2 regions of the Devosia sp. WQ 349K1 genome follow, and region 2 is predicted to be linked to the other one. Evidence: predicted binding sites of a transcription regulator. Region 2 holds the regulator's gene; the other holds the start of a gene.
What was found. The regulator LexA, encoded in region 2, represses DNA repair genes until DNA is damaged. The targets are predictions, from matches to a motif close to TGTTCNNNNTGTGTTCNG.
Positions count from the first base shown of each region.

Region 1: the regulator LexA is predicted to act here: its motif matches at 4,600-4,617, upstream of rmuC (DNA recombination protein RmuC).

Region 1 covers NZ_JAENGO010000010.1:45,105-60,976, forward strand. The annotation lists gene JHL21_RS17335 (DNA polymerase III subunit gamma/tau) at 1-1,534, shown strand, start outside; gene JHL21_RS17340 (YbaB/EbfC family nucleoid-associated protein) at 1,531-1,854, shown strand; gene recR (recombination mediator RecR) at 1,955-2,554, shown strand; gene JHL21_RS17350 (hypothetical protein) at 2,565-3,035, opposite strand; gene rmuC (DNA recombination protein RmuC) at 3,151-4,575, opposite strand; gene def (peptide deformylase) at 4,697-5,212, shown strand; gene fmt (methionyl-tRNA formyltransferase) at 5,284-6,207, shown strand; gene truA (tRNA pseudouridine(38-40) synthase TruA) at 6,207-6,944, shown strand; gene JHL21_RS17375 (hypothetical protein) at 6,945-7,508, opposite strand; gene JHL21_RS17380 (hypothetical protein) at 7,523-8,065, opposite strand; gene dapE (succinyl-diaminopimelate desuccinylase) at 8,062-9,219, opposite strand; gene JHL21_RS17390 (DUF805 domain-containing protein) at 9,269-9,745, opposite strand; gene dapD (2,3,4,5-tetrahydropyridine-2,6-dicarboxylate N-succinyltransferase) at 9,832-10,674, opposite strand; gene JHL21_RS17400 (prephenate dehydratase) at 10,818-11,645, opposite strand; gene JHL21_RS17405 (cytochrome c family protein) at 11,904-12,713, shown strand; gene JHL21_RS17410 (glyoxylate/hydroxypyruvate reductase A) at 12,792-13,730, shown strand; gene JHL21_RS17415 (YqaA family protein) at 13,800-14,465, shown strand; gene JHL21_RS17420 (M17 family metallopeptidase) at 14,477-15,826, opposite strand.
Region 2 covers NZ_JAENGO010000001.1:273,037-288,908, forward strand. The annotation lists gene JHL21_RS01175 (extracellular solute-binding protein) at 1-55, shown strand, start outside; gene JHL21_RS01180 (carbohydrate ABC transporter permease) at 150-1,082, shown strand; gene JHL21_RS01185 (carbohydrate ABC transporter permease) at 1,082-1,924, shown strand; gene JHL21_RS01190 (amidohydrolase family protein) at 1,988-3,274, opposite strand; gene JHL21_RS01195 (ABC transporter permease) at 3,293-4,240, opposite strand; gene JHL21_RS01200 (ABC transporter permease) at 4,243-5,325, opposite strand; gene JHL21_RS01205 (ABC transporter ATP-binding protein) at 5,322-6,851, opposite strand; gene JHL21_RS01210 (BMP family protein) at 6,915-7,913, opposite strand; gene lexA (transcriptional repressor LexA) at 8,246-8,965, shown strand; gene JHL21_RS01220 (IlvD/Edd family dehydratase) at 9,351-11,159, opposite strand; gene JHL21_RS01225 (2-dehydro-3-deoxygalactonokinase) at 11,427-12,344, shown strand; gene JHL21_RS01230 (2-dehydro-3-deoxy-6-phosphogalactonate aldolase) at 12,347-12,958, shown strand; gene JHL21_RS01235 (SMP-30/gluconolactonase/LRE family protein) at 12,955-13,830, shown strand; gene JHL21_RS01240 (beta-galactosidase) at 13,838-15,793, shown strand; gene JHL21_RS01245 (ComEC/Rec2 family competence protein) at 15,762-15,872, opposite strand, start outside.

The sequences.
Region 1 (15,872 bases), on a different contig from region 2:
GCTTGACCTCAGCAAAGAGGGCGTGCACTGCCGCGCGATTATTGAAGGCCGCCATGTCGACGTGATCGAAATGGACGCGGCCTCTAATACCGGCATTGGCGACATTCGTGAGATTATCGACTCGGTCAAATACGGCCCGAGCTCAGCGCCATACAAAGTCTACGTCATCGACGAAGTGCACATGCTCTCGACCGCCGCCTTTAACGGGCTGCTGAAAACCCTCGAAGAGCCGCCGCCATACGTCAAATTCATTTTCGCGACGACGGAAATCCGCAAGGTTCCGATCACCATTCTGTCGCGCTGCCAGCGTTTCGATCTGCGCCGCATTCCAGCGGAGATCATGTCCGACTATCTCGAGACTATTCTCGATAAGGAAGGTATCAGTTTCGAAACTGACGCTTTGGCAATGATCGTGCGCGCCGGCGAAGGCTCGGCCCGTGATAGTCTTTCCTTGCTCGATCAGGCGATCGCCCACGGCAATGGCACAGTCACCTCCTCAACAGTTAAGGCCATGCTTGGCCTTGGCGACCGCGCTCGCATCATTGATCTCTTCGAAGATTTGATGGGCGGTCGGATTGGCGAAGCCCTCACCACTTTGCGTGAGCTTTATGATCTCGGCGCCGATCCGCAGACCATGCTGTCGGACTTGGCTGAGTTCACCCATCTCGTCACCCGCATCAAAGTCGTCCCCGCCGCAGGCGAAGACGCCTCGCTGACGCCGGACGAACGCAATCGCGGCCAAGACCTTGCCTCCCGTCTCACCATGCGCGCCCTCACCCGCGCTTGGCAGATCCTCTTTAAGGGTAATGAAGAAACCGGCCGAGCGGGCAATGCTTTGCAAGCGGCCGAGATGACCCTCATTCGCCTCGCTTACGCCGCAGACCTGCCAAGCCCCGATGAAGTGATTGCCAAGATCACGCAGGGTGGTTTCCCTGCTGGCAACGGCAATGGTGGTGGCGGTCAGTCCATGCCTCCGCGCATTCCAAGCGGCCCGTCTGGTTCTGGCGGCGGCGGCGCAACCGCCATGCGCGTCAATGCTCCGCAACTGGTCGCGCAGCAACCCATGGCGCAAGTATCAACGCAACCGCGTGCCGAAGTCGCCCCGGCCTTTGCTACCATCTCGAGCTACCGTGATATTATCTCCTTGGCCTCGGCCAAGCGCGATGTGCTGACCAAGCTCGCTCTCGAAAGCCAGATGCGTCCCGTCTCCTTTGAACAAGGCCGCATCGAGGTCGCTTTGGAACCGGGCGCAGACCCAGCGATTATCGGTACATTGTCTGCCCGCTTGCAGACATGGACCGGCCAGCGTTGGCTGGTCATGGTTTCGACCAAGGCGCCGGAAGGTCTGACCATCCGGCAAGAAGTTCAGAAGAAAAAAGACGCCGCAACCGCCGAGGCGCATGACGATCCGGTGGTCAAAGCGATCTTTGAAGCATTTCCGGGCGCAAAACTTGTGAACGTGACCGTGCGTGAAGACGCCGTTGTTGCAGAAGAAGAAGTAGCGCAAGCCCCACTCGAAGAGGACGACGAATGAAAGACATCATGGGAATGATGAAGGCCGCCAGTGAAATGAAGGCCAAGATGGAAACCATGCAGAACGAGCTCGCTGAGCTGGTTGTCGAAGGTCGCGCCGGCGGCGGCATGGTCACCGTTGCTCTTTCGGGCAAGGGCGAGATGAAGTCGATAAAGATCGACCCATCGCTGGCCAATCCCGCGGAAGTGGAAGTTCTCGAAGACCTGGTGTTGGCGGCGTTCAACGATGCGCGCGGCAAGAGCGAAGCGGAAACCCAGCGCAAGATGGCTGAAGTCACCGCTGGCCTGCCCCTGCCTCCAGGCATGAAGCTGCCGTTCTAGGTCTCAATTGTTCTCGGGCCATCATTGGCCCCACTGCGCCAGCCTTGCGCCCCTCGTCGGGCGCATAAGTGCCAGCCAGATGCCCCAAAAAGGCCCATAAATGGCAACCACCGGCGGACCGGAAATTGAGCAACTTATTCTGCTCTTGGCACGTCTGCCGGGGTTGGGACCGCGTTCGGCCCGCCGCGCCGTTTTGCAGATGATCAAGAAAAAAGAACAGCTGATGATCCCGCTGTCAGCAGCCCTTGATCGTGCCGTCGCAGCCGTCTGCACCTGCGAAGTTTGCGGCAATGTCGATACCAAATCCCCCTGCACAATTTGCTCTGACCCCAAGCGCGGGCAAAGCGGGATTTTGATTGTCGTGCAAGATGTTGGCGACCTCTGGGCGCTGGAACGCGCAGGCGTTGGGCAGGTTCGCTATCACGTCCTCGGTGGCGTTCTCTCGGCGCTGGATGGCGTTGGCCCGGAAGACCTCAACCTCGACGCCCTCATCGCCCGCGCACCAGAATATTCCGAGATGGTGCTGGCCATGAACGCGACCGTCGAAGGCCAAACCACAGCCCATTACATTACCGATCACCTGCTCAACACAGGCATTCGCATCACCCGCCTCGCCCACGGCGTGCCCATCGGTGGCGAGCTGGATTATCTCGACGAAGGCACGCTCAGCCAGGCGCTGCGCGCCCGCACCGAAATCTGAGCGATTTCAGTTAGATATGGGGACGAAACTCGTCCGACCCATTCCAGCTGTGCTCGTCATCGACCGGCCCGTCGTCGTCACCATAAAGCTCTTCTTCGCCGATCAACGCGTCTCGCGCATCGACATCGTCGGGCGATAGGGCATCGAGATGATCTGCCGGATCTGATGACACAGCGCCAGTGATATCGGGATAGTCCTCCGCATCTTCCAAATCACCGGTCAGCGCCGAGATGGCACTATCGAGTTCATCAACCAGCGATTGCGGATCACCGCCACCAAGATCGCCGCTCACGCGCATCGCCATTTCATCGCGAATTTCGCGCAGCCGCTCGACCCGCTCTTCGACCGAACGATCTGATCCATAAAGCAAATCGTCGATTTCATTCTGGCTATAAGGGTGGGCAATCCCCGGCTGATCGGTGCCATCTTCCATCACGTCCTGCGGCAGGAGGTGACCGGGATTATCGTGCTGACGTACCATTTCCTTCTCCCATTCAGCGTGTGCTGTCGGCTAGGAACGGATCATAGCGGTCCGTGGTTCGTCGCTATTCTCAAATGTGATAAGTAAAGGCCCCGCTTTCGACGGGGCCCAAACCTTAATTCAAATCAAGAGGTTCGTCGTTGACCAACCTCAGAACGGGAGCATCATCGTCCCGTCCTTCCCACCCAGGGGGTAGCGATTTGCTGGTCTTTGCTCCCAAATCCCGCAACTGCTCGACCTGCCGAACGACATTGCCGCGACCGGACGACAGCTGATCCTTGGCCTTGGCGAAATTGGCTTGTGCGGTGTTGAGGCCCTTTTCGACCTGATCCATGCTCGAGAGGAATCCGGCAACCTTTTCATAGAGTTTGCCAGCGCGTTCAGCGATTTCCTCGGCGTTCTGGTGGCGCTTTTCGATGTCCCAAACATTGCGCACCGTGCGCAACACGGTCATCAGCGTTGTCGGGGTCGTCAGCATGACGCCCTTGGACATGCCAAACTCGACCAATTTGGCGTCGTGCTGAATGGCGGTCGCCAGCGCCGATTCAATCGGCACAAACATCATTACGTAGTCCAGACTAGACTTTGCGGCCCGGTTATACCCCTTGTCGCCCAGCGTGGTAATGTGCGTCCGGACCGAATGGATATGCGCTCGGAGGTATGTTTCTCGCTCGTCTTCGGGCGAATTGACGAAGGATTCAAAAGCAGTGAGGGACACCTTGCTATCGATCACCAGCACATCGCCATTGGGCATGCGGATTTCGACGTCTGTGCGCAGGCGCTGATTATCCTCACTCGTGTGGCTCTGCTGGGTGAAATACTGCTCACCCTCACGCAGGCCGGACTGTTCAAGAATTGTGGAGAGGATCATTTCCCCCCACGCGCCTTGCGTCTGCGAACTGCCCTTAAGCGCACGCGTCAGGTTCTGCGCTTCGGTGGTGATCTGGAGATTGCTTTCCGACAAGGCCCGAATCTGCTCGGACATTGCCGATCGATCCCTTATAAGCCCTTGATGGAATTCGGTTATTTTCTCCTGAAGGGGTTTCAGGAGGACATCAACCTGTTCGCGATTCTGCTTGGTAAAAGTCTCGCTATGGGTGCGCATGACGTCACCCGCGATGGCCTTGAACTCATCCGTCATCTGCTGGCGCGCTTCGGTGAAGCGCTTCAGCTCGGTGGCATGATTACGGGCCTGCTCGTCAAGCCGCGTGCGCATTGCCGCCAGTTCCGCCTGCATGTCGGCCGCACGATCCCGCTCGGAAAACATCTGCTCAGTCGCGCGCTCGCGCTCGTGCTGAAGCTGTCCCTCGATTTCGCGCAAACGGGAATCACGCTGCAAAATCTGATCGTTAAGCCCCGAGCGTACGCTCTCTAAATTCTGCGCCGCCTGCATTTCGGCGCGCTCTAGGGTGCCACGATTGCTGGACATCACAGCAATAAGCGCGATCAGCAGCGCCAATGCCAACACGCCCACGAGGGTGACGCCAATGGAAATCGGCAAGCTGCCGAGAGTAAAAAGAGTTTGGTCGAGATCGCTCATGGAGCAATCCTAATCCGATTCTTTCGTTCGCAAAATGTTCTCGTGTGACACCACTAAGGTTGACCAAGAGCCCGGAAATCGCCATATCCATGACAATCCTTCCATTGCCGGACCTTCTGCCATGGCTATCCGCCCCATTTTGATCATTCCCGATGCGCGCCTACGCGCTGTTTGCGACCCGATCGTTGAGATCGACGACGAGATCAAAACGCTGGCAGCAGACATGCTGGAAACCATGTATGCCGCGCCAGGCATTGGCTTGGCTGCGCCACAGATTGGCGTCATGAAGCGTATCGTTGTGATCGACGTGGCCAACGAAGGCGATGAGCCTGCGCCCCATGTCATGATCAACCCAGAGATCACCCAATTTGGTGAGGAAATTCAGGTCACTGAAGAGGGTTGCCTCTCTATCCCAGAACTCTACTACGAAGTAGAACGCCCGAGCACGGTGACGGTAAAGTACACCAACCTTGAAGGCAAAGAGATCACTGTCGATGCCGATGGCAAGCTGGCCGTCTGCATTCAGCACGAACTCGACCACCTCGATGGCGTTCTTTACATCGACTATCTGAGCCGCTTGAAGCGCGATCGCGTCATCAAAAAGTTCGACAAGCAGGCCCGCCTGTCTGCGCGCTAAGCCAATTTGGATTGAGGGGCTCCGGCCCCTCTCCTTTTCCGTTGGGACAATATTAAAAGAGGCACTTGGCCATGCGTATCGTTTTCATGGGCACGCCCGAATTTTCTGTCCCAACGCTGACCGAAATTGTTTCGGCAGGGCATGAGGTTGTCGCCGTTTACACGCGCGCTCCAAAGCCTGCAGGCCGTGGCCAGGCCGAGCGCAAAAGCCCGGTTCACGAGGCCGCTGAAGCCTTTGGCATTCCAGTATTCACGCCGAAATCGCTGAAAAGCGAAGAAGAACAAGCCACTTTCGCATCCCTTGAGGCCGAGGTCGCAATTGTTGTGGCCTATGGTCTACTGCTGCCCAAGGCGGTTCTGGAAGCGCCGGAATACGGCTGCTTGAACCTTCACGGCTCCCTCCTGCCACGCTGGCGCGGTGCCGCGCCGATGCAGCGCTCGATCATGTCGGGCGACAAGCAAACTGGCATTGTCGTCATGCAGATGGACGAGGGCCTTGATACTGGTGGCATGGGCCCCACCGAGATCATCCCCATCACCCCGACCATGACGGCGGGCGAGCTGCACGACAATATGATGCGTGTCGGCGCAGACCTTATGGGTCGCGCACTGGCCGCACTCGAACGCGGCAGCCTCGATTTTACGCCTCAGCCAGCGGAAGGCGTCACCTACGCCGCCAAGATCGACAAGGCTGAAGCCAAGCTCGATTTCACCCAATCTGCGGAAGCGGTCCACAACACCATTCGTGGTCTCTCGCCCTTCCCCGGCGCTTGGTTTGAGATGACCCTCGGCGGCAAGACCTATCGCGTTAAAGCCCTCCGCTCGCAGCTGGAGACCGGTTCTGGCGCTCCGGGCACCTTCCTGGGCGGAGAACTCGTTATTGCCTGTGGCGAGGGTTCTGTGCGCCTCACGCAAGTTCAGCGCGAAGGCAAGGGCGCTATGGACGCCGCCACCTTCCTGCGCGGCGCCGGCACACTCCCTGAGATGGTCGGCTAATGCCACGCTACAAGTTCACCATCGAATATGACGGCACCGCCTTTTACGGCTGGCAGCGTCAGAAGAACCAGATCAGCGTTCAGCAAGTGCTGGAAGAAGCTGTCCTGAAATTCTCAGGCGAAACGGTCAACAGCCAAGCCGCTGGGCGCACCGATGCTGGTGTGCACGCCCTTGGTCAGGTCGCCCATATCAATCTCTCGAAGGAATGGGATCCGTTCCGTATTCGCGAGGCGATGAATTATCACATGCGCAAGCATCGTGTGGTGATCGTTGAGTGCGAAGCTGTTCCGGACACGTTCGAGGCACGGTTTTCGGCCAAAGCCCGCCACTACGAATATCGCATCCTCACGCGCCGCGCGCCTCCCGCGCTGGAGCTCAATCAGGTCTGGCATGTGCCCAAGCCGCTTGATGTCGCCACGATGCACGAAGCGGCCCAACTCATTTTGGGCCTTCACGATTTCACCACCTTCCGCTCGTCCGAGTGTCAGGCAAAATCGCCCATGCGCTCCCTCGATGAGCTCAACGTCACCGGCGACGACGAATATATCTCGGTTACGGCGAGCGCCCGCAGTTTCCTGCACCATCAGGTCCGCTCGATGGTGGGTTCGCTCAAAATGGTGGGCGAAGGCAAGTGGACGCCTGCGGATTTCCGTGCGGCGCTTGACGCAGCCGACCGCACCCGCTGCGGCGCCATGGCGCCATCAACGGGTCTCTACTTTGTCGGCGTTGACTACTGATTAGCCGGCGGTTGGGACGGGAAGCACCAGGGCGATGATGCCCATTGCCAGAAACACACCCACCGCCTGCGAAATAAACAGCAAAGCAATCTGCCAGCCGCGCAGGGTCATGATGTGTCGGCCAATGTTGACGAACGTCACAATCGCCGCGATGGCCACAGCGAGCAGCACAATCAGCCCGGCCTCGTTGAACAAGACCGAAACCAATAGCAGCGCCCCCGACACCAGCGTGATCCAATTGCTGGCCACCAGGTACGGAATAAAAGCGTCCTGACGCTTGATCTGGCGCAGGACCATCGAGGCCGTTAGCGCCTGCGCGCCAAACAGCGCTAGGTTCATCACCACGGTTTGCGTCGGTGCGCCTGCCGGAGTGCTAAAGCCCAGCAGCATCGGGCCAAACCCAGCCAGAATCATGGCCAGCAGCACAGCAATTAAGCTGCCGACGAGACCTTTGGTCGAGAAGTCATAGTATTGCGCGGCGTCGCGCCGACCCAAAACAAGGGCCCATGTCCCTTTTGCGGCACTAGCGGCTTCGGCGAAAAAACTCGGGAACGACTGGGCCAATGCGGTTCAACTCGTCAGACAGCAGAAAGGGTGGACGCAGCAAGCATGTAGAGTGTCTGAGGCACCCCGACAAGGAGCACAACTGTTAGGATTGCAAATGCGGCTGAAACGCCGCGCTGAAATCCTGCCCCTACACGCCCCAAAGCATAGAGCATATAGGCAAGCCCAAGCCAAAGAATGGGCATGAGGGCCGGGCTAATCATGATCACAACCGTGCCAACGAAGAGGTAAAAGATCAGCGCATAAACGCCCGGGACATAAATATCCGGGCGCCAGATTGGCCCGGAAACGGCAAAGCGCGTGCTCCACACCCCGATCAGCAAGGCCGCCAACCATATGGTCTGGATAAAGAATATCTCGATAAAGCTCTCTGGCGTCGGCACACCCATTTGCATCGAGGCCAGCATAACGACCAGAAACACAACCGCGTAAAACAGCACGATCGCTGTGAACAGCCCTGCGCCAGAGAGTTGAAACTGCTCCAGCCCTTCGCGTTTGTTGCGCAGGATCAGCTTCCAGCCTGCAAATGCGTAGCGCAGCGCCGCAATAGTTCTCATCGTGAGGAGCCCGCGAAGAAGCGGGTCATGAACTCGGCGTAAATTTCCGTCAGTCCTTCAAGGTCGGCCAGCGCGATATGCTCATCTGCCTTGTGCATTGAAGGGCCAACGAGACCACATTCCACCACCGGACCATAGTCGGCGATAAAGCGTGCATCAGACGTGCCACCGCCAGTGGACAGCTCAGTCACCTTGCCGGACCGCTCGGATAGAACGGCTGTCAGCGTCTGGACGTCGTCGCTCAAAGGCGAAAGGAACGACCGCGACGGGGTGCCGACAATGTCAAAGTCGATTCTGGTGCCCTTGGCGTCGACGGATGCAATGCGCTCCTTGATCCAAAGAGCGAGCTTTTTCGGCGTCCAGAGATCGTTGTAGCGGATATTAAAGCGGAGCGAGCCGCTCATCGGAATGACATTGGATGTCGGGTTGCCGACGTCGATTGTCGTTACTTCGAGGTTCGAAGCCGGGAAGTGCTCCGTCGCCTCATCGAGCTTGGTTGTTGAAATGGCAGTCGTCACAGCGGCCAGCACCGGCAGCGGATTGTTGGCCTTATGCGGATAGGCAACGTGGCCCTGCGTGCCGGTGACGGTGATCTTGCCCGAGAACGAGCCGCGACGACCGATCTTGATGCTATCGCCCAAGGTTTCGGTGGAGCTCGGCTCCCCCACTATCGCGAAATCGAAGCGGTGACCGTTATCCGCCATCCAGCGGCAAATCTTCTCGGTGCCGTTGATGCTGTCGGCTTCTTCGTCATTGGTAATGGCGAGCTGGATGATCCCCGCATCCGCCGGGATGGTCGCGCAAGCAGCAACAAAGGCTGCAACACCCGACTTCATATCCGCAGTGCCACGGCCAAACATTTTGCCATCAGCAATTCGCGGCACAAACGGATCAGAGGTCCAGAAAGCCAAATCGCCCGGCGGCACTACATCGGTGTGACCACCAAAAAGCAATGTGCGGCCCGACGTACCACGCGTCGCAAAAATATTGTCGACGGGATAGGAGCCGTCGCCCTCAAATTTAAGGCGCGTTACCGTGAAGCCGAGCTTGGTCAGCTCAGCGTCCAGCAAATCAAGAACGCCTGCTTCTGTCGGCGTTACCGAAGGGCAGGACACGAGGGCATGAAGAAGCGATTGGGCGTAAGAAGTGGTCATACCCAATGGGTACCGACCACTTCGAGATTTGACAATGCCAGACGCTATTTCACGCTGCAGCATTCACCGGATCAGCGCCATAATTATTGGTGCCGTGGGAGCCCTTTAGAAAACCGAGCTGGATGAACATGTAGATCGCAAAAACCGCAAAAACGAGAACGAGGACACTCATCCACATTGGCGGGACCATATAGGTCAGCCCATTTTCTGTGATGGCGGTCGCTCCGATGGCACTGGCTTGCAAAAGATTGATGACGACGCTGCCCCCGAGAAGAATGAGAACATCTTTCCCGTCGTTATTGCGATCGTGACGGCGTTTTAGGCCAATGCAATAAGTCGGGTAGAGCAAGGCAAGATTGATCAGCACAGCGAACCAAGCCACGGCAGTGGTGTTGCCTCCAGCCAAAATCCCCAAAACTAATGATGCGATAATCGAGACAACGAACAGGCACAATACGCCGATCCACCACTGTTTGCGCGAAATGCGCCCGTCCGTGGTCAACAGCAAGGACTTCAAACTGTCCATATTTCCCCTCCACATCGGAATCGATCCGACAGTTGAGGATAGGACGCCGACGAAAACTCCGCCAGCGCCCCAAATTTGATCGCGGATTAGTCGCGCAGCAGCTCGTTGATGCCGGTCTTGGAACGGGTCTGAGCGTCCACGGTCTTGACGATAACGGCGCAGTAAAGGTTCGGGCCGGGCGTGCCATCCGGGAACGGCTTGCCTGGCATGGAGCCGGAAACCACGACGGAGTAAGGCGGAACCTTACCGATGTGGATTTCGCCGGTGGCGCGATTAACGATCTTGGTCGACTGACCGATGAAGACACCCATCGAAATGACCGAGCCTTCGCCAACGATCACGCCTTCAACGACTTCCGAGCGTGCGCCGATAAAGCAATTGTCTTCGATGATGGTCGGGCCAGCCTGCAGCGGCTCAAGCACGCCACCGATACCAACGCCACCGGAAAGGTGAACATTCTTACCGATCTGAGCGCAGGAGCCAACGGTTGCCCATGTATCAACCATGGTGCCTTCATCCACGAAAGCGCCGAGGTTAACGAAGGACGGCATCAGAATGACGTTCTTCGCGATGTGTGCGGAACGACGAACAACGGCACCCGGCACAGCGCGGAAGCCCGACGCGCGCCACATGCTTTCGTCCCAGCCTTCAAACTTGGTCGGCACCTTGTCCCAATAGGTCGACCCATTGGCGCCACCGGAGATTGGGGCGTTGTCGTTGAGACGGAAGGAAAGCAGTACAGCGCGCTTGAGCCACTGATTGACGACCCAATCGCCGTTGACCTTCTCAGCAACGCGGGCCTGACCGCTGTCAAGCAGGTTCAGCGCAGTTTCAACCGCGTCACGAACGTCGCCTTTAGTGGACGAATTGATTTCGGCGCGGTTTTCAAAGGCGGCGTCGATGGTCTGGGCGAGCGTTTCGAACGACATAGCGGCTCCTAAAGAAATTCTGATGGGGACCATTAGCCGGGGGGAAGAAGGTGTCAACGGCAATACAAGCCCGTGACGTCCTTATTGAAACAAAAATCCCCGCAAACGCGGGGATTTTCAAAGACAAATCAGGAGAGCGCGACTTAGCGCGGCTCAGCCTGTGGATAGACGCCCAAGATGCGGAACTTGTCGGTAAAGAAGTTGAGTTCTTCAAGGGCGAGCTGAACCGAAGGATCATCTGGATGGCCTTCGATGTCGGCATAGAACTGGGTCGCCTGGAAATTCCCACCGACCATATAGCTCTCGAGCTTGGTCATGTTGACGCCATTGGTGGCAAATCCACCCATGGCCTTATAGAGGGCCGCCGGTACGTTGCGCACACGGAAGATAAAGGTGGTTTTCACCTTGCCTTCGTTCGGCGCCAGCTTTTCGGTCGGCGACAGCACGAGGAAGCGCGTCGTGTTATGTTCAGCGTCTTCAATATTGCTCGCGATCACATCCAGACCATAGGTCTCGGCGGCAAAACGCGAAGCAATCGCGGCCACGGACTTATCGCCCTTTTGCGCAATCTCGCGTGCAGAGCCCGCCGTATCGACCGCATTAATCGTGCGGAAGCCATGGTCAGAAATAAATTTGCGGCACTGACCAAGCGCAACGGAGAGCGACTGAACGGCTTTCACGTCAGCAAGGGTGGACCCGCGCACACCCAACAGGTTCATCTCAATGCGCAGATAGGTCTCACCAATAATGTGCAGACCACTCAGCGGAAGCAGGTGGTGAATGTCGGTAATACGGCCATAAAGTGAGTTTTCAACCGGAACGACAGCATAATCTGCCTTACCGGATTGGACCGCATTGAGCGTGTCCTCGAAGGTCACACAGCCCAGATATTCCTCTCCTGGAAAGAAATTAGCCGACGCAGCGTGGCTGAAGGCGCCATTTTCGCCTTGGAAGGCAATCTTCTTTGTCATGGGGATATCCGTTTAATTGGCAGGCCGGGCGGTTTTGACGCGGAGGCTTGAGTGTGTCAATGACAGTATAGAGATGCGTGCAACCTTCCTCTGCGTGGGGGAATTGTCGCACCAAAGGATTGGCCTGTTGCACGGCAGCAGGTCTTGATACTATGTTCCGCGCGCGTTGGGCTGGCCGTTGAGGCAGATTCTCCAAAATGGAGTATCTAATGGGCTGGCCCGGAATTGTCCCCGGGGATGGACCGGCAGAGAGACCAAATGAATTCGTTTGAGCTAAACAAGATTTTCGGCGCCGTCCTCGGCACCCTGTTGTTCATCATGGCAGTCGGCTTCCTTGCCGAGTCCGTGTATGCACCGATCGAAAACAACGGGCCAGGTTACAACCTGCCCGAACCAGAAGTTGCCGATGCTGCGGCTGGCGGCGAAGTTGAACAGGCTGTTCCAGTCGCTGTTCTGCTGGCCAGCGCTTCGGCTGACCGTGGCGCGACCGCGGTTCGCAAGTGCCAGTCTTGCCATAACTTCGCTGAAGGCGAACCAAACAAGCAGGGCCCATACCTCTATGACATCATGGGTGGTCCACAGGCACATGCCGACGGCTTCGCCTATTCGGACATCATGACCCAGCATCATAACGATGGCCTGGTCTGGTCCTATGAGAACATGGATGCGTTCTTGGCGAACCCGAAGGGCTACGCTCCAGGCACCAAGATGGCTTTCGCTGGCGTAAAGTCCGCTGAAGAACGCGCTGACATCATGGCATACCTGCAGACCCTGTCTGCAAATCCAGCTCCATTCCCAGTTGCTGAAGGCGGCGCTGAAGAAGCTGCTCCTGCTGCAGACGCTGCGCCAGCCGCAGAAGAAGCCGCACCAGTGGCTGAAGAAGCACCAGCGGCCGAAGTTGCGCCAGCAACTGAAGGCACCGCAACGCCTGCTGTAGTTGTTGCCCCTGCTGCTGAAGACGCACCAGTTGTTGAAGCTGCTCCGGTTGTCGAAACCCCGACCACCACTGAGACAGAAACTCAGGTTGAAGGCACTCCTGCTGAGCAGGCGCCTGCTACCAGCAACTAAGATTGCGACTGATCTAGAATCTTTGAAGCCGCGCCCTCAACAAGGCGCGGCTTTTTTGTGTTTTGAGGGAGACATGGAATGCTGCTGCTACACCTATCGGACGTTGATGAAGCAAGCTGGGCCAAGGCGTTTCAAACAGCGCTAGGCGATTATCCAGTTGTGCGCCTTGGGGATGATTTCAACCCCAAGGAGGTACACTACATCTTCGTTTGGAAGCCCAAGGCCGACGCTTTCGAAGGTCTGACCGAACTTCGCGCAGTCCTCTCCCTCGGCGCTGGCGTCGATGCACTGCTCAAGCATCCTGATTTGCCTGACGCCCCCATCGTGCGCTTTGTCGACAACGACCTCAGCCAGCGTATGAGCGATTATGTCGTTGCCCATGTCACCATGCATCATCGGCAGTTCAGCCGTTTCGCCGCCGATCAAAAAGCGCGTCGCTGGGCACAATATTATCCGCCTGCCTCCCACGAAACACACGTGGGCATCATGGGCATGGGTGTGCTCGGACAAGACGCCGCCAAGCGCCTGCTCCCGCTCGGCTTTAAGGTTTCAAGTTGGAGCCGGTCAGCAAAGCACATCGAGGGCGTCGAGAGCTATGTCGGGGCTGAGCAGTTTGACGCCTTCCTGGCCAATACCGACATTCTGGTCAACCTACTGCCGCTCACCCCTGAAACAACCGGCATTCTCAACGCCGAGACCTTTGGCAAGCTGCGCAAGGGCACGCTGCAGGGCGGCCCTGCCATCGTCAACGCGGCGCGTGGTGGGCATCAGCGAGAAGCCGACATTGTGAACGCGTTACAATCTGGAGTTCTGGGTGCAGCGAGCCTCGACGTCTTTGAAGTCGAGCCCCTGCCAGAGCAAAGCGCTCTGTGGGTCGCGCCAAACTGCTACATCACACCTCACATCGCTGCGATCTCAGATGAACGGAGTGGGGTTCGCTATTTTACGCAGATGATAAACGACCATCGGAACGGGCTGCCCCTCCGCAACGTCGTCGACCGCAAACGTGGGTACTGATCCCATTTTTGTACTAGCGCTTTTTTCTATTAACGGTCAGCATAGTCACAACAATTTCTTGGAGGCTCAATGTCCGAAACTGCAGCCAAAGTGAGTTTTTATGATCGCCTTAAAACGGCGACCAAACACCGATTTGCAGAACCCATTCTGGCAGCACTGTGCTTCCTCGAAGCGATGATTATTCCAGTATTCCCAGAGATTATGCTGGCCCCCATGATCATTGCAGATCGTCTGCGCGCCTGGCGTCTCGCCGCTATTTGCACGGTCGCTTCCGTTGCTGGAGGCCTTGCAGGCTATGCGATTGGCTATTTCCTGTTTGATAGCATTGGTCGCGCCATTATCGATTTCTACGGCGCCGCCGATGGCTTTGGCGCGCTGCGTCAAAGCTTTAATGACAACGGCCCCCTGATGATCCTGATCGGAGCGCTGTCTCCGATTCCTTATAAGGTCATCACCATCACCAGTGGCGTGGCCGGTCTCGATCTCTGGACCTTTGTGATCTACGGCATCATCGGTCGCGGACTGCGCTACTTCGTGCCATGCGGTCTCTTCTATTTCTTCGGCCCAATCGCTGGCGAGTTCATCGAGAAACACAAGAAGTGGGCAGGGATCGGCATGGTTGCCTTGGTCGTGGTGGGCTTTGCTATGGCGCCACTCCTGTTCCCGAAGGCAGGCACCGAGATTGCCGATGCCGCCATCGAAGAAACCACAGGTATCGACCTGATCACCAACTAAACTACGGGGCGTTAAGCCCCGTAGCGTTGCTTCAGCAGTGCATAGAGCACGCGAATGCCTTGGTCGGTTGCCCCGACCGGGCGCCCCGGACGCAATTCCGGTGCCCAAGCAAAAATGTCCATATGCACCCACGCGCTAGCGTTTTTGACGAAACGCTGCAGGAACAGTGCGGCGATAATCGACCCGCCAAATCCGCCTGCGCCGGTGTTGTTCATATCGGCAATTTTGGAGTTGAGCTGGCTTCCATAGTTCGCCCATAGCGGCAGCGGCCACACGGGGTCCTCGACCTTCGGACCAATATCCGCCATGGCATAGGCAAGGCTAGGATCAGAGCTATAGGTCGCCGGCAGTTCTGGCCCGAGCGCTATGCGCGCAGCCCCCGTCAACGTCGCCATGTCGACGAGGAGATCAGGCGCTTCCTCATCCGCCAATGCCAGTGCGTCGGCCAAGATCAAACGACCTTCCGCGTCGGTATTGCCAATCTCAACAGTCAAACCGGCCCGCGAGCGGATAACGTCTCCAGGTCTAAACGAATTGCCCGCGATTGAATTTTCGACAATCGGGATCAACACGCGGAGGCGCACTGGGAGTTCCGCATTCACCACGGCATGGGCAAGGCCAAGAATATTGGCAGCGCCGCCCATATCCTTCTTCATCATCAACATGCCTGCAGCGGGCTTGATATCCAGACCGCCGGTATCAAAGGTGACGCCCTTACCAACCAGCGTTACCTTCGGATGACTTTCGTCGCCCCAGCTGAGGTCAAGCAAGCGTGGGGCCTGAGCGTTCGCTCGACCCACGGCATGGATCAGTGGCAGATTTGCGCCCAGCAAGTCATCACCCACAGTGGCCGTAACCTTCATGCCATTGCGACGCGCGAAGTCCCTAATCGCTTGGTCCAAGGCATCCGGGCCAAGATCATTGGCGGGCGTATTGATGAGATCGCGAGCGAGGAAGGCGCCTTGGGAGAGGAAATCAACCTCATCAGCATCGGCATCTTCAGGCATCTCGAGCTGCGGGCTCGGTTTGGCGTCGCGGTAACGATCAAAGCGATAAGCACCCAGCTTAAACGCTGTGGCCGCCTGTGTGGCGTCGCCATACTGCCCTTCCAGCGCATAAGTGCCCTCGGGCAGATTGCTTCCAGCCAGACCAACCGTAAAAGGATTGAGGCTTTCGCTCGGCCCCATGCCCAAAAGCCATGCGGTGATATCGCCATGCGCATCGGGAACTGCCAGCAGCTTTCCGGTCTGGCCGGAAAAACCGTGCGCCTGCGCCCATTTGCGCTGGACATCGGTAAGCGCGGCATCGTCTAAAGCGCCGTCAACAATTGCAATGACCGGTGTAGCCGAAGTCTTGGCCATCAGACTCTCCAGATTATTTTGGCGTGTTCTAGCCCCGAACGGGGTT
Region 2 (15,872 bases):
GAGCGCGCAGGAAGCCGCCGAGATGATCCGCGACGCTGTCGCTGACGGCCTATAACGCGATCGAAGGGCGGGGGTAACCTCGCCCTTTTCATTGCCGTAACATCATTGTTCTGCGTTCAGGTTTGAGCGTCTCTGGGGAGGAGTTGCCGATGACCACTGTCGCTGCCCCATTTGAAATTGGTCAAAATTCTACCGCGCGAAAACAGCGTTATGCGGATCGCAAAAGTCTGATCCCGCTGCTGATTTTCCTACCGCCTGCGCTAATCCTCTTCACTGTCTTCGTTGTCCTGCCGATGGTCGATGCGGCGAGCTTTTCCTTTTTCAAATGGAACGGTTACGGACCGCTGACCGATTTTGTCGGCCTCAAAAACTATGAAGACGTGATCACGCACCGCAATTTTGGGACAGCTGTCCGCAATAGCTTGCTGGTTGTCGCGGTATCGCTCGCCATCCAGCTACCGCTGGCCATGTGGTGCGCCATCGCGCTCGCTGAAAAAGCCTGGCACATCAACGTTCTGCGCACGCTATTTTTCCTGCCCTATATGCTCGCCGAAGTCGCCGCAGGGCTGATCTGGAAATTTGTTTACGACGGAAATTACGGCGTTCTGCCGATCATCGGTGACACATTTGGTACCAAACTACCCCACGTGCTCGGCGACAAGCTCTGGGTCATCCCCGCCATCATGCTGGTGATCACATGGAAGTACTTTGGCTTCCACATGATGATTTACATCGCCGGGCTCCAATCCATTCCCAACGAAGTAGTGGAAGCGGCACGCCTCGATGGGGTGAAAAAATGGCAGATCGTTCGTCACATCAAACTGCCGATGATCCGTTCAGCGATCGTCATCTCCGTGTTCTTTGCGATCACAGGCGCTCTGCAGCTCTTTGATCTCATCATTCCCCTGAGCAATGGCGGCCCGTCACACGCCAGCCACACCATAGTGACCTTCCTCTACCAGTTCGGCATCTTGCGCATGAACCTTGGCTTCGGTGGCGCCGTCAGCGTGCTGCTGTTCATCGCCTGCGTGATCGTCGCTGTCAGCTATCGCCGTATTCTGTTCAAAGTGGAGCAGAGCTAATGGGCACCCACACACGCAAACGCCGCCCGCTCATCTCGCCCATCCAGTGGATCACCCTCGGGATCGTCGCTCTCTTCGTCATCGTCCCCTTTTACGCCACAGCGCTGGGCGGTTTTAAGGAAGTCGGGGAGTTACGGGTCAATCCGTTCGGCATGCCCGCCAGCTGGGATCCGTGGCGCTTCACTGAAGTACTCTTCGGGCCGCGCTATTTCTCATCGCTGGGCAACTCGATCTTCATCGCCATCGGCACCGTCCTGCTCTCAACCCTCGTTGCCTCCATGGCAGCCTTTGCCCTCGCCCACATAAAATTCTTCGGGCGTCAGTTCATCCTTGGTTACCTGATGCTGGGCCTATTATTCCCTGCCGCAACCGGCATTCTGCCGCTCTTCATCAAGATGCGCGATCTCGGCATGCTCGATAGCCAATGGGGTATTGTCATTGTCCAAGTGGCGTTCAGCGTGTCCTTCTCGGTTCTGCTGTTCCATAACTTTTTCAAAGAACTACCCAAGGAACTGATCGACGCCGCACGCATGGATAATTGCGGCTATATCCGCATCTATTGGTACATCACCCTGCCCCTCTGCGTGCCGATCATCGCCACCGTTGGGGTGTTCAACTTCGTCGGGAGCTGGAACAGCTTCCTGCTCCCGCTCATCATGTTGAACTCAGAGGCTAAATATACTTGGCCCTTGGGCATCATGCAGTATCAGGGACAATACGGAACCGACTGGCCACGCGTTCTGGCCTATCTATCCCTCTCTATTCTGCCCGCCATCGTCTTCTTCCTCGCGGCCCAGCGCTACGTCATCTCGGGCCTCACAGGCGGAGCCGTTAAGGGCTAATGCAAACGAAAAGGCCGGCCTCAAAACTGAGACCGGCCTTTTCAATTCAACAAGTGCGTCCGCTTAAACCTGCGGCACAACCTTGCTCGCATCGATCTGGCTTGGACGGCCAGCGATGTTCAGCTTGGCAACACGCGGTTCAGTCCGCGAGATCACCTTGCCACCCTTGATAACAGCCAGACGCGTTGCCTTGAGACGGATCGCCTCAATGCTATCGGACGCCTGCAGCAGCACCATGTCGGCCTTGCAGCCCACATCGACGCCATAGCCTTCCAGATGCATGATCTTGGCCGGGCTCGTGGTCACAGCCTCAAAGCACTGGCGCATAGCCGCGCGGCTTGTCATCTGGGCAACGTGCAGGCCCATATCCGCAACTTCGAGCATGTCTGCGTGGTTGAGCGAATACCATGGGTCCATCACGCAATCCTGACCGAATGCGCTGGTGATGCCGTAGGTCAGCATTTCCGGGAAGCGGTTCATGCCGCGACGCTTCGGATAGGTGTCGTGACGACCCTGAATAACGATGTTGATGCGTGGGTTCGCGGTCGCCGCAATCCCCGCCTCTGCCATCATCGGCAGCAGCTTGGACACATAGTAATTGTCCATGGAGTGCATCGAGGTCAGGTGCGAGGCATTCACACGACCATTGAGACCTAGACGCTGGGTTTCATAGGTCAGCGCTTCGATGTGGCGCGAATTCGGATCGTCGGTTTCGTCGCAATGGATATCAACCAGCAGACCACGCTTTTCGGCGATCTCGCAGAGCGCCTTCATGCTCGCTGCGCCATCGGCCATGGTGCGTTCAAAGTGCGGAATGCCGCCAACAATATCGACGCCCATGTCGAGCGCACGGTCGAGCAGGTCGACAGCACCCGGGTAGCGATAGTAGCCGTCCTGCGGGAAGGCGACGAGCTGTAAGTCGATATATGGCGCGACAAGGCGCTTCACTTCCAACAGCGCTTCAACGCCCAGAAGGCGTTCATCGCAAATATCGACGTGCGTACGGATCGCCAGCAGCCCCTGCGACACCGCAAGGTCGCAATAGGCCAGCGCGCGCTCGATGACAGCTTCTTGGGTAAGAAGAGGCTTCAGCTCACCCCAGATCTTGATGCCGTCGAGCAGCAGTCCGCTTTCGTTCATACGCGGCATGCCGAGCGAGAGCGTCGCGTCCATGTGGAAGTGAACGTCAACAAACGGCGGCGCAACCAGCTGATTGCCCGCGTCGATGGTTTCACCCGCTTCGCCACCGAGGTTCTTCTCAATGGCGGTAATGCGGCCGTCCTTAACGCCGATATCCACACCAGTGCGGCCATCAGGAAGGTTGGCATTCGTAATCTTGAGATCGAACATAAGTGTACTCGCAGAAAATTAGTGACGCTGGCCTTTGAACCATGGCTGCAGCAGCGCGCGCGGGTAGTCCGCACGACGAGCAACCAGAACCAAGGCAACGATGGACAGCAAATAGGGCAGCATCAGGAAGACCTGCCCCGGAACGACTTGGCCAATTTCGGCCTGGAGACGGATTTGGAAGGCATCGAAAGCGCCGAACAGCAGTGCGCCGAGCAGAGCCTTGCCCGGCTGCCAGGAGGCGAACACGACCAGCGCAATACAGATCCAGCCACGACCATTGACCATGCCAAAGAAGAAAGCATCGAACGCCGACATGGTGAGAAACGCGCCGCCCAGAGCCATGAGCGACGAGCCCACAACAACGGCCCCAATACGCAGCGCCTGCACCGACAGCCCCTGCGCTTCAACCGAAGCAGGGTTGTCGCCGACAGCGCGGATCGCCAGCCCAAGCGGGGTGCGGTAGAGCACGAAAGCCACAAGGATCACGAAGGCAATCGCCAGCATGGTCAGCGACGTCTGCTGGAACAGCGCCGGACCAATAAACGGCAGATCCGACAACACTGGAATATCGAGCGGCTGGAACGGGGTGATGCGCGGTGGCGACGTCACTTCCGGCAGCGCCGTACGATAGGTGAAGTACGAAAGGCTTGTCGCGAGCAGCGTAATGCCAATGCCCGACACGTGCTGCGACAGTCCCAGAATGACTGTCAGCCCGGCATGCAGCAGGCCAAACACCGCGCCGACCAACATGGCCACAATCACGCCACCCCAAAGCCCCGCGCCGAGGTAAACAGCGAGCCAGCCCGCCATTGCCCCCGCCACGAAGATGCCCTCAATACCAAGATTGAGCACACCTGCCCGCTCACAGATCAACGCGCCCAGCACACCAAAAATCAGCGGTGTCGCGATGCGCAGAGCTGCAGCCCAGAAATTGGCCGAGCTGATAATGTCAAATACGACGTCCATTCTTACGCCTCCGCACCAGACTTGGCTTTGCGTTCAAAGCGAACGCGGAAGCGCAGGAAGAATGTGCCGACCAATACGCAAAGCAGCGACAGCGCCACAACGAGATCAGCGAGATAGTTGGAAATGCCGGTAGCGCGGCTCATCGAATCCGCACCAACAAAGACCGAGGCCACGAACAGTGCCGCAAACACGGTGCCAATCGGCGAAAGCCCCGCAAGCATGGCCACGACAATCCCCGAATAGCCAAAGCCCGGTGACAGGTCCGCGGACAAATAGCCCTTTACGCCTGCAACTTCGGACACACCGGCAAGACCGGCGAGGCCACCCGAAATCAGCGCCACTTTCAGCATGGTCGCATTGACCGGGATGCCTGCGAACTTAGCCGCATCGCGGTTCTCGCCCACGGCCTTGATTTCAAAGCCGAGCACGGTCTTGCGCACCAATATCCAGAGGACAATGGCCGCGCCAATACCGACGATTAGGCCCCAGTGCATCCGCAGACGCGGAATAAGCTTTGAGAATTTTGCTTCCGCGTCGAGCGGGATGGATTGCGGCCAACCCATCGCCAGAGGGTCTTTCAACGGCCCTTCGATCAGCATCTGCACAAAGAGAATAACGACGAAGTTCAGCAGTAGCGTAATTACCACCTCATCAGCGCCAAAGCGCTGCTTGAGCATGGTGGGCACCACCATCATCATGCCGCCGCAGATAAAGCCCGCGATCATCACCGTTGGGATCATCAAAGCCGGCGGCATCTGCAGCAAGCCGCTCCCCACGAGCACCGCCGCGAGCGCGCCGATATAGAGCTGGCCTTCCGCGCCGATATTCCAAAGCTTCGCCCGGAACGCGACTGCGCAGGCGAGCCCGGTGAGAATAAGCGGCGTCGCCCGGTTCAGCGTTTCGGAAAACGCGAACATCGAGCCAAACGCGCCCTGCACCATCAGGCCATAGGCCGTAATCGGGTTTTGCCCCGCAGCCAGAACAGGAATAGCCACCAGCAAGAGCGCGGCAATGCCGGAGCCAAGCGAAACCAGCAGTTTGAGCGCGACAGAAGCGTCAGCGCGGTTTTCAAGACGCAAACTCATGCTGCCTGCCCTGCCATCAACAAACCAATCGTACCGCGGTCGAGCTTTTCGCTCGGGCCAGCGTCGCTGACCTCCCCGGCGTGAACCACAAGGAAGCGATCCGCCAGCGCGAACAATTCGTCCAGGTCTTCCGAAATCACCATCACGGCGGCGCCACGGTCACGCGCTGCAATAATGCGGCGATGGACTTCCGATTGCGCGCCAACGTCGAGGCCGCGTGTGGGCTGGTTCGCCAGAATAACGCGCGGCGAACGCTCCAGAACGCGCGCCAAAATCAACTTCTGCACATTGCCGCCAGAGAGCAGCCGCGCTTCGGCGTCCGGCCCCGGGCAACGCACGTCATAGGCCGCAATCGCTTCCGTCGCCCGCTGCTGCATGGCTTTACGATTGAGCAGGCCATAGCGCGAGTATGGCGCGCTGCGCACTTCCTCAATGGCGATATTGTCAGCAACACTCATCGTGCCAACGACGCCGTCATGCTGACGATCTTCCGGCATGCGCGCCACACCAGCCTGAACCAGCGCACGCGGGTCCGCCTTGGTCAGCGCTTCGCCATAAAGGCGCACTTCGCCAGCGTCCGGAACAGCAAGCCCCGAGATCAGTGCGGCAATGCCCGATTGGCCATTGCCCGACACACCGGCCAGACCGATGATTTCGCCAGCCTTGAGTTCAAAGCTGACATTGCGCAGTGATTGACGGGTCGAGCCCTGCTTAAGCGACACATTGGCAAAGCTCATCAGCGGCTCGCGCGGCGTTGCGGGCGTACGCTTCACTTCCGCCACAGCCTTGCCCACCATCAGGTCGGCAATATCGCGACGATCAGAATTTGCAGTGACGAGCTCACCGGCCTTGCGGCCGCCCCGCAGAACCAGAATACGGCTCGATACGGAGAGCACTTCACCCAGCTTGTGAGAGATAAAAATAACGCCCAGCCCATTCGCAGCCAAGCGGCGCAGAACGGTGAAGAGCCCTTCGGACTCTTGTGGGGTCAGAACCGCGGTGGGTTCATCCAGAATAAGCACGCGGACATTGCGATAGAGCGCCTTCAAGATTTCAACGCGCTGCTTTTCGCCCACGGTGAGGCTGGCGACAGGACGATCAAGGTCCACATCAAGCCCACTCTCCGCAATAATGGCTTCCACCTTCTTGCGCGCCGTAGATTTGCCCCCAAGCGCAAACATGCCCTCGGTGCCAAGACGAATATTGTCGAGCCCGCCGAGGTTTTCCGCCAGCGTAAAATGCTGGTGGACCATGCCAATTCCGGCCTTCAACGCCGCGCCAGGCGAACCGGCAGGCAAAATTTGAAGGCCAGCCTCGCTCGCAACACGAACCACACCCTCATCCTGCACATAGTGCCCGAAGAGAATGTTCATCAATGTCGTTTTGCCGGCGCCGTTTTCCCCCAGAAGGGCTAGGATTTCGCCCCGCTTGAGACTGAGATTAATCCCGTCATTCGCGGTGAGTTTGCCAAAGCGCTTGGTGATACCCTCAAGTGAGAGCACCACATCCCCCTGTTGGTCGGTCATTGCCGCCCCCAAAAAATAGAATAGGCCGGGCGTGGGAAAACCCACACCCGGCCAGAAAAAGGATTACATGCTGGAGCTTGGTTCAGCGTCGTTGATGTCGACCTTGAAAGTACCAGCAAGGATTTCAGCTTCCTTGGCCTTAGCGGCAGCAACTGCGTCCGCACCAGCAAGCGCTTCATCATAAACTGCGCTCGAACCACCGTGCTCGAGGAAGGCATAAATGCCGTAATCCGAAGCGGTGAAACTGCCAGCCTTAATGTCGGCAATTGCCTTGTTGATCATTGGCTCGCCGTGCCACAGCGCCGACGCCAGAATGGTGCCTGGGTAATCCGCTGCGGTGTCGATCACGTTGCCGATGGCCAGAACGCCGCGTTCCTTGGCAGCGTCAGACACGCCAAAACGCTCTGCGTACAGAATGTCCGCGCCCGCATCGATCATAGCGAATGCCGATTCCTTGGCCTTCGGAGGATCGTACCAGGAGTTGATGAAGCTCACCGAGAACTTCACCTCTGGGTTGACCGAGAGCGCGCCCTGCATAAAGGCGTTCATCAGACGGTTCACTTCTGGAATAGCGTAACCACCGATCATACCGATCTTATTGGTTTCGGTCTTCATGCCCGCAACCATGCCGGTCAAATAGCTTGGTTCTTGGATGAAATTGTCGAAGGTGGCGAAGTTTGGTTCAACTGGCTGGAGCGAGGACCCCATCAGGTACATCACTTCTGGGTATTCTTCAGCAACGGCACGCGCTGGCTGTTCAACACCGAAGGCTTCACCGATCACCAGCTTAGCGCCCTGTTCCGAATATTCGCGCATGACGCGTTCATAGTCGGTGTTCGACACGTTTTCCGAATACACATATTCGATCTCGCCGCGTTCCTGCGCTGCGATCAGCGCGAGGTGGAGGCGCGATGCCCACTGCTGCTCAACCGGAACGGTCCACACAGCTGCAATCTTGGTCACATCCTGCGCCAATACCGACCCGGTCAGCGACAGAGCTGCGACGCCGAGTGCGGCCGCCGAAAGAAAGGCGCGTCGACCGAATTTCGTTAGAGCGGTCATTTTAACCCCCAATGAGTGTGCAAAAAACGAACAAAAATCTCTCTTGCCTATCTAGCGAGCGAAGACGCTTGGTTGGCAAGTTGAAAATTAAGGTTTTTTAAATCTGTTCCGTCTTGCTGACGAGTCGCATTTGCTCCTCAACGCCGCACTGTGCCTGTGACCCGTTTACGCATGTTTGGGTCCCGGGCTTGGACCGGCCAAAACCACCCATCTATGCATGCGCATATTACAGTCGTTTGGCAGTGCTGACAGGAACATGGCAACACTTGCAGAACATTTGAGGAACACATATAGTCGTTCCGTCTATGTTCCGATTCTGGGGTCTGGGGCCGATGCTGACGAAAAAACAACACGAATTGCTGATGTTCATCCATGAGCGGATGAAGGAGAGCGGTATTCCTCCGTCATTCGACGAGATGAAGGATGCGCTTGATCTGGCGTCCAAATCCGGCATTCACCGTCTCATCACGGCCCTCGAAGAGCGCGGCTTTATCCGCCGCCTTCCCAATCGCGCCCGTGCGCTCGAAGTGGTGAAGCTCCCGGATTCGATGAACCCGACCTTGGGTGGCCGTAAATCAAAGTTCGAGCCCAGCGTCATTGAAGGCACTCTCGGCAAGGTTGCCGCGCCCCCAGCGCGTGCTCTTCCATCCGCCGCTGACGATTATGCTCGCCCCATCTCCATTCCGGTTATGGGCCGCATTGCAGCAGGCACGCCCATTGAAGCGATCCAGACCCACTCGCACACCATCGCTGTACCGCCAGAAATGCTCGGCTCAGGCGAACACTACGCATTGGAAGTGCGTGGGGATTCGATGATCGACGCAGGCATTTTTGATGGCGACACCGTCCTCATCAAAAAGCAGGATACGGCCTCGAACGGCGAAATCATCGTCGCCCTTGTCGACGATGAGGAAGCGACGCTTAAGCGTCTGCGCCGCAAGGGCGATACGGTCGCTCTGGAAGCGGCCAACCCGGCCTATGAAACCCGCATTTTCCCGCCCGATCGGGTCCGGGTTCAGGGCCGCTTGGTCGGCCTGATGCGGAAATACTGAATTGGCGGAGGGGCAAGTTGAAAAACTCTGCCCCTTTGTTCTGCGCGGCGTTGGTTCTTGTAACACGCCTCCACGATACTCCCCGCGCCCCGGAGTGGCGTATATTCTTCCAACGCCCGCTCGCCGACCTTCGACATCACAGGCGCTGAGCCAGTACACGCGCAAAGCCGAGCATTGCGCTCACGGCTAAGCCCGAGCGCCGCCTCCATTTTCATATATCCCCGCTCTAAAGGACGCGCCCCTTCGCGCCCTAAAAGGCCATGTCCGCGCCAAAGCTGACGCCCATAAGTGCCAGCCAAAAGCCACAGATAGGCCAATCGCGGCCACGCTGGCTGGACGCATAAAAAGGCCCGCTTTCGCGGGCCCTTTCTCACGCATATCGCGCTTAGTGATTGTCGCGTGGCAGACCTTCGGTCTGGGCAATGCGCTGGTATTTGTCGGCACCACGCAGAATGGCGCCGTCGCCCAATTGGCCGACCAGGCCGCGCTGGATTTCCTGCCAAGGGGTCTGATGCTTGGGGAATTTGTATCCGCCCTCTGCATTCAGATCCAAACGGCGGGCGGCGATTTCCTCGTCCGAGATGAGAATGTCCGCTTCACCCTTATTGAGGTCGATCCGCACCCGGTCGCCCGTCCGCAGGATCGCGAGGTTGCCACCAGCCGCCGCTTCAGGCGACGCGTTGAGGATCGAAGGCGAACCCGACGTGCCCGACTGACGACCATCACCGATACAAGCAAGGGACGAAATGCCCTTCTTAATCAGATAGCTAGGCGGACGCATGTTCACCACTTCCGCAGCGCCTGGATAGCCGATTGGCCCCGCGCCGCGCATGAACAGCAGCGTATGTTCATCAATAGCAAGCGAGGGATCGTCGATCCGGTGGTGATAGTCTTCAGGACCATCAAACACCACCGCCTTGCCCTCAAACATGCCCGGATGCTGCGGATCGGAGAGATAGCGCTCGCGGAACTCGGGGCTGATCACCGAGGTCTTCATAATGGCGCTGTCGAAGAGATTGCCACGTAGCACGAGGAAGCCCGCTTCCGACTTCATCGGATTGTCGAAATGACGGATGACCTTGTCGTCCTCAATCGGACGATTTCGGCAGTTTTCGCCAATCGACTTGCCGTTCACGGTTGGGGCGTTCTCGTGGATAAGCTTCTGTTTCATAAGCTCATTCACCACCGCAGGCACACCGCCCGCGTGGTAATAGTCCTCACCGAGATATTCACCCGCTGGCTGCAAGTTCACCAAGAGCGGCACCTTGTGCCCATGCTCCTGCCACTCGTCGATATTGAGGTCGACACCAATATGCTTGGCAATCGCATTGATATGGATTGGCGCATTGGTCGAGCCGCCGATGGCCGAATTGACCACGATAGCGTTGAGGAAGTTTTCCTTGGTCAGAATGTCGGATGGCTTGAGGTCTTCACGCACCATCTCCACCGCACGCTTGCCAGTGCGATAGGCCATTTCCTGACGGTCACGATACGGCGCTGGAATCGCTGCAGAACCCGGCAGCTGCATGCCAAGAGCTTCAGCCAGCGAGTTCATCGTTGTCGCTGTGCCCATGGTGTTGCAATAGCCAGTCGACGGGGCCGAAGACGCAACCAATTCAATGAACTTTGGATAATCGATTTCGCCAGCGGCGAGCAGTTGGCGGGCCTTCCAGACGATGGTGCCAGAGCCAGTGCGTTCGCCCTTATGCCAGCCGTTCAACATTGGGCCAACCGAGAGCGCAATCGCCGGAATATTGACCGTCGCCGCACCCATCAGCATAGCGGGTGTGGTCTTGTCGCAACCAATGGTCAGCACCACGCCGTCCAGCGGATAGCCGTAGAGCACTTCCACGAGGCCCAAATAGGCCAGGTTACGGTCAAGACCTGCTGTCGGGCGCTTACCGGTTTCCTGTATCGGGTGAACCGGGAACTCAATGGCGATACCGCCTGCTTCGCGAATACCTTCGCGCAGACGCTCAGCCAGAACGATATGGTGACGGTTACAAGGGCTTAGGTCGGAGCCGGTCTGCGCAATGCCGATAATCGGCTTATCGGACTGCAGCTCTTCGCGCGACACACCATAGTTCATATAGCGCTCAAGATAGAGCGCGGTCATGTCTGGATTGTCGGGATTATCGAACCACGCACGCGAGCGCAGCTTCCGGCCGCCATTGCCGCTGTTATCTACCGTCATAGATCAATTCCTTGGTTCTCCGCCCTGCGGAGCACTGGGGTCTGTTTGCTCCTGTTCTAGCACGGCAATTCTGGAATGGAACGGGGCCGCAGCTTAAAATCATACAAATGACTCTAAACACCGTGAGAATCTGATTTTCGGCGCATTCCACCTTACTCAGCGCGCGGTGCAATCAGGCAGTTGCGGTTAAGCCATACAAGAACGGGCTAGTCAGTGTCGGTCTCCGGCTTTACGTTCGCGCCGCAGACTTGGAGGGACTACGAAGTGATGCAATCAGGAGCATGGGTCGCTGTTGACTGGGGCACCTCAAATTTAAGGGCTTGGGCGCTGGACGGCGACGGGTCCGTAATCGGAACAGCAAGCTCCGACAAAGGCATGGGCAAGTTGACCCCCGATGCTTTTCCCGGCGCACTGACAGAAACGATCGGCCAATTAAGCTTGGCAAATGCGCCAGACGAAGTGCTGATCTGTGGCATGGCAGGCGCGCGCCAAGGCTGGCTCGAAGCGCCTTACCTTGAAGCCCCGACCGACCTTAAGGACTTGGCCGCGGGCGCGGTCCATCCTGAAATGGCTGGCGGCTTGCGCGTCTCCATTTTGCCCGGCGTATCCCAGCGTCACGGTAGCGATGACGTTATGCGTGGCGAGGAGACTCAGCTCCTTGGTCTCGCAGCGATCTCCCCCGACTATTCCGGTCTCGTCTGCATGCCCGGCACCCACTCCAAGTGGGCAAAGCTCTCCGGCACCAAGATCGAGAGCTTCTCGACGGCCATGACCGGCGAGATGTTTGATCTTCTCAAAACCCATTCCGTGCTTCGCCACTCCCTACAGGGCGACCTCACCACTGCAGATCGCGATGACGGGTTTGTCTTTGGCGCCAGCAAGGGTCTCGAACACCCCGAGAATTTGATCGGGCAGTTGTTTGCCGCGCGCGCCAGCGCTCTTCTCTCGGGCCGGAGCTCGGCATGGTGCGCAGGCTATCTCTCGGGCCTCCTCATTGGCTCTGAGATCGCCGCCAACCGCTCCAAGATCGGTTACGACCCCGTCCCCCTGATCGGCTCGCACAATCTATGCGCCCTTTACGCCCGCGTACTGGGCATGACCGGCGCTTCGAGCCGTATCGTAAATGTTACAGACGTCATGCTCGCAGGCCTTAAGGCCGCGCGTACCGGCATCGCAGGAGTATAAATATGAACCATCGTCACATCATCGCCATCCTGCGTGGCCTCAAGAACGACGAAGCTGTTGCCGTCTGCACCGCGCTCGTGGATGCCGGTATTACCCTGATTGAAGTGCCGCTCAATTCGCCCAACGCTCTCGAAAGCATTCGCCTTGCGGCAGAGGCGCTTTCAGACCGTGCGGACATTGGCGCAGGCACGGTGCTTTCCGTTGACGACGTCCGTAACGTCAAGGCTGCCGGTGGCGTCTTCATCGTCTCGCCTGACACCAATCCGGAGGTGATCAAGGAAACCGTAGCCCAGGGCATGGCCTCCTATCCCGGCGTCTTCTCACCCACCGATGCGTTCACCGCCATTCGCAATGGCGCGACCGGGCTAAAATTCTTCCCAGCCGAAGTTCTGGGCTCCAAAGGCATCAAGGCCGTTAAGGCCGTCCTGCCGCCTGCCGTTCCAACCTATGCTGTCGGCGGCGCCAACCCCGATAATTTCCACGAGTTCTTCGCTGTCGGTTGCACGGGCTTTGGCCTTGGCACCTACATCTTTAAGCCCGGCATGAGTGTCGCCGAAGTTTCGGAACGCGCCAAACTGGCCGTGGCCTCCTATGACAAAGGAGCCAAGGCGTGAGCGAGACCGCACAGTTACTTGTCGATAGCCAATGCGCCCTTGGTGAAGGGCCATTCTGGCACCCACACCGCGAAAAACTCTTCTGGTTTGATATCAATAATCAAACCCTCTTTGCCGTCGATGAAAATGGCAAGGATCAGGAAAGCTGGGCGTTTGACGAGATCGTCACCGCCGCCGCGATCATCTCCGCGGATGAACTCGCCTTGGCGACGGAGACAGGGCTAAAGCGTTTCAATCTCGTCACCGGTGAGATCAGCCTCATCGTCGCTATTGAAGCCGATAATCCGGGTAACCGCTCCAATGACTGTCGCCTCCATCCATCAGGCGGCTATTGGATCGGCACCATGGTCAAGGACGAAGGGCCAGCCGAAGGCGCGCTCTATCACTTCCGTAAGGGGAAGCTGACGCAAATCCGTTCTGGGGCCGCCATTCCCAATGCAGCCTGCTTCACCGCCGACGGCAAGCGTGCCTACTGGACCGACACGCCAACCCAGAAAATCCTCACCGTCGCGACAGACCCGGCAACAGGCTTGCCCCTCGGCGAATGGGAAGTTTTCGCTGACGTCTCAAACGACCGCGGCTATCCCGATGGCGCTGTTGTCGATAGCCAAGGCTATATCTGGAACGCGCGCTGGGGCGGCAATTGCGTCATCCGCTATGCCCCAGACGGCACAATAGACCGCATTATTGAAGTGCCCGTTAGTCAGGTCACGTGCCCCGCATTTGGCGGCAAGGACTTGAAGCGCCTCTTCATCACGACCGCCAATAAGACGTTGTCCGAAGATCAACTGGCTGCAGAAAAAGTCGCCGGTGGCCTCTTCTACATCGACCTCGACGTGGCGGGACTACCGGAACCAACTATAGAGCTCTGAGGACGAAATGTACCCTGCATTGGGCGTTTGCTACTATCCCGAACATTGGCCAGAAGATTGGTGGGACGCAGACGCCCGCCGCATGGCTGAAGTCGGGATCAAAGTCGTGCGGATCGGCGAATTCGCCTGGTCACGCCTCGAGCCTACGCCCGGCAATTTACAGTTCGACTGGCTTACTCGGTCGATGGACGTACTGCACAAACATGGCCTTAAGGTCATCGTCGGCACGCCCACGGCGACCCCGCCGCGCTGGATGGCGGATAAGCATCCAGACATGTTCGCAGTGGATGCGCAGGGCCGTCATCGCGGCTTCGGCTCTCGCCGCCACTATGATTTTTCGCACCTTGGCTATCGTGAAGAGGCCGCCCGCATCACAAGACACGTCGCCGAACGCGTTGGCGATCACCCTGCCCTCATTGGCTGGCAGACCGACAATGAATATGGCTGCCACGGCACGACCTATTCCTATTCACCTGCTGCTGAAGCTGGTTTCCGCCTCTGGCTTAAAAAGAAATACGGCACGATCGACGCGCTTAATCAGGCGTGGGGCAATGTCTTCTGGTCGATGGAATACAATCGCTTCGATCAGATCGAACTGCCCAATCTTTTAGTCTGCGAAGCCACACCGAGCCATGAGCTAGATTTCCGCCGCTATGCCTCCGATCAGGTCGCGGCTTTCAATGCTGTCCAATACGATATCCTCAAGGCCCAGCGTCCCGACCTGCCGGTCATCCATAATTTCATGAGCCGTTATGCCGAGTTCGACCACTATGATGTGGCCGAAACACTCGATATCGCCTCGTGGGACAGCTATCCCATCGGTCACCTTGCGATGTCCGATGAGAGTGCGGAAACCAAGCGCCAGTACCTGCGCCAAGGCGATCCGGACAATGCTGCCTTCCACCATGATCTCTACCGCACGGTCGGGCATGGCCGCTGGTGGATCATGGAGCAGCAACCTGGCCCGGTGAACTGGGCTTTTGCTAATCCCGACCCGTTGCCGGGCATGGCACGTCTTTGGGCGTGGGAAGCCTTTGCACACGGCGCGGAAGTGGTTTCTTACTTCCGTTGGCGGCAAGCCCCCATGGCCCAAGAGCAGATGCACGCGGGCCTGCTCCGTCCCGATAGCGAACCAGCCCCGGCCTATCACGAGGCGACACAGGTCGCTCAAGAGTTACGCGACATCGGCTTGGATGGCCTTGCCAATAAAGGCCGCGTCGCGCTGGTCTATGATTACCAGAGCGAATGGGCATGGGAGATCATGCCGCAAGCGCAAGGGTTTAAGCACGGCAATCACGTGCGCGAACTCTATTCGGCCTTCCGCAAGCACGGCCTCGACGTTGATGTCCTTTCTCCCAAAACCACGAGTTTTGAGGGTTATGACATCGTCGCTCTGCCAGCCCTGTTCGCTTGGACCGACGCGCTACGCACCGCTGTCGAAAGCTTTGAGGGGCATCTCCTCATCGGGCCACGCACGGGCTCCAAGGATCAGAACTACATCACACCCAAGCGTCTCGGGCCCGACTTGCCGCAAAACCTTCTCGACGTGAAAGTTGCGCGGGTCGACAGCCTGCCGCGTGGCGTCTCGGTTACCGTTCGCGGTGGCGGCGAAACACAGCTATGGCGGGAGAAAACCGAAGGCGGTGCCGAGGTCATTATCGAGGACGTTGAAGGCGTTCCGGTTCTCCTCTCGCAAGGCAAGATCTTCTACCAGACCGCAAGCGGCGACCGCGCTTTGGTCCAGCGCATTGCCGATTACCTGATCGCCGAGGCCGATGTGCCGGTGCTGAATATTCCTGCGGGCGTGCGCTGCCGAACCCGTGGAAAGTTCCGCATCTACGTCAACTACGGCACCACGACCCAAACACTTATCCCCGCACCAGATGAGAGCGGTTATGCTTTGGGCGGACCAGAAATCGAAAGCGCTGGTGTTACCGTTGCAAGGCTCTCCACGGGCGGTTGAGATTTGTGAGCGCAGGCCGAAGATCAAAACGGCCTGCCTCATCATTCCAAACCAAACTGTGTACGCCACCTCGGGCTAA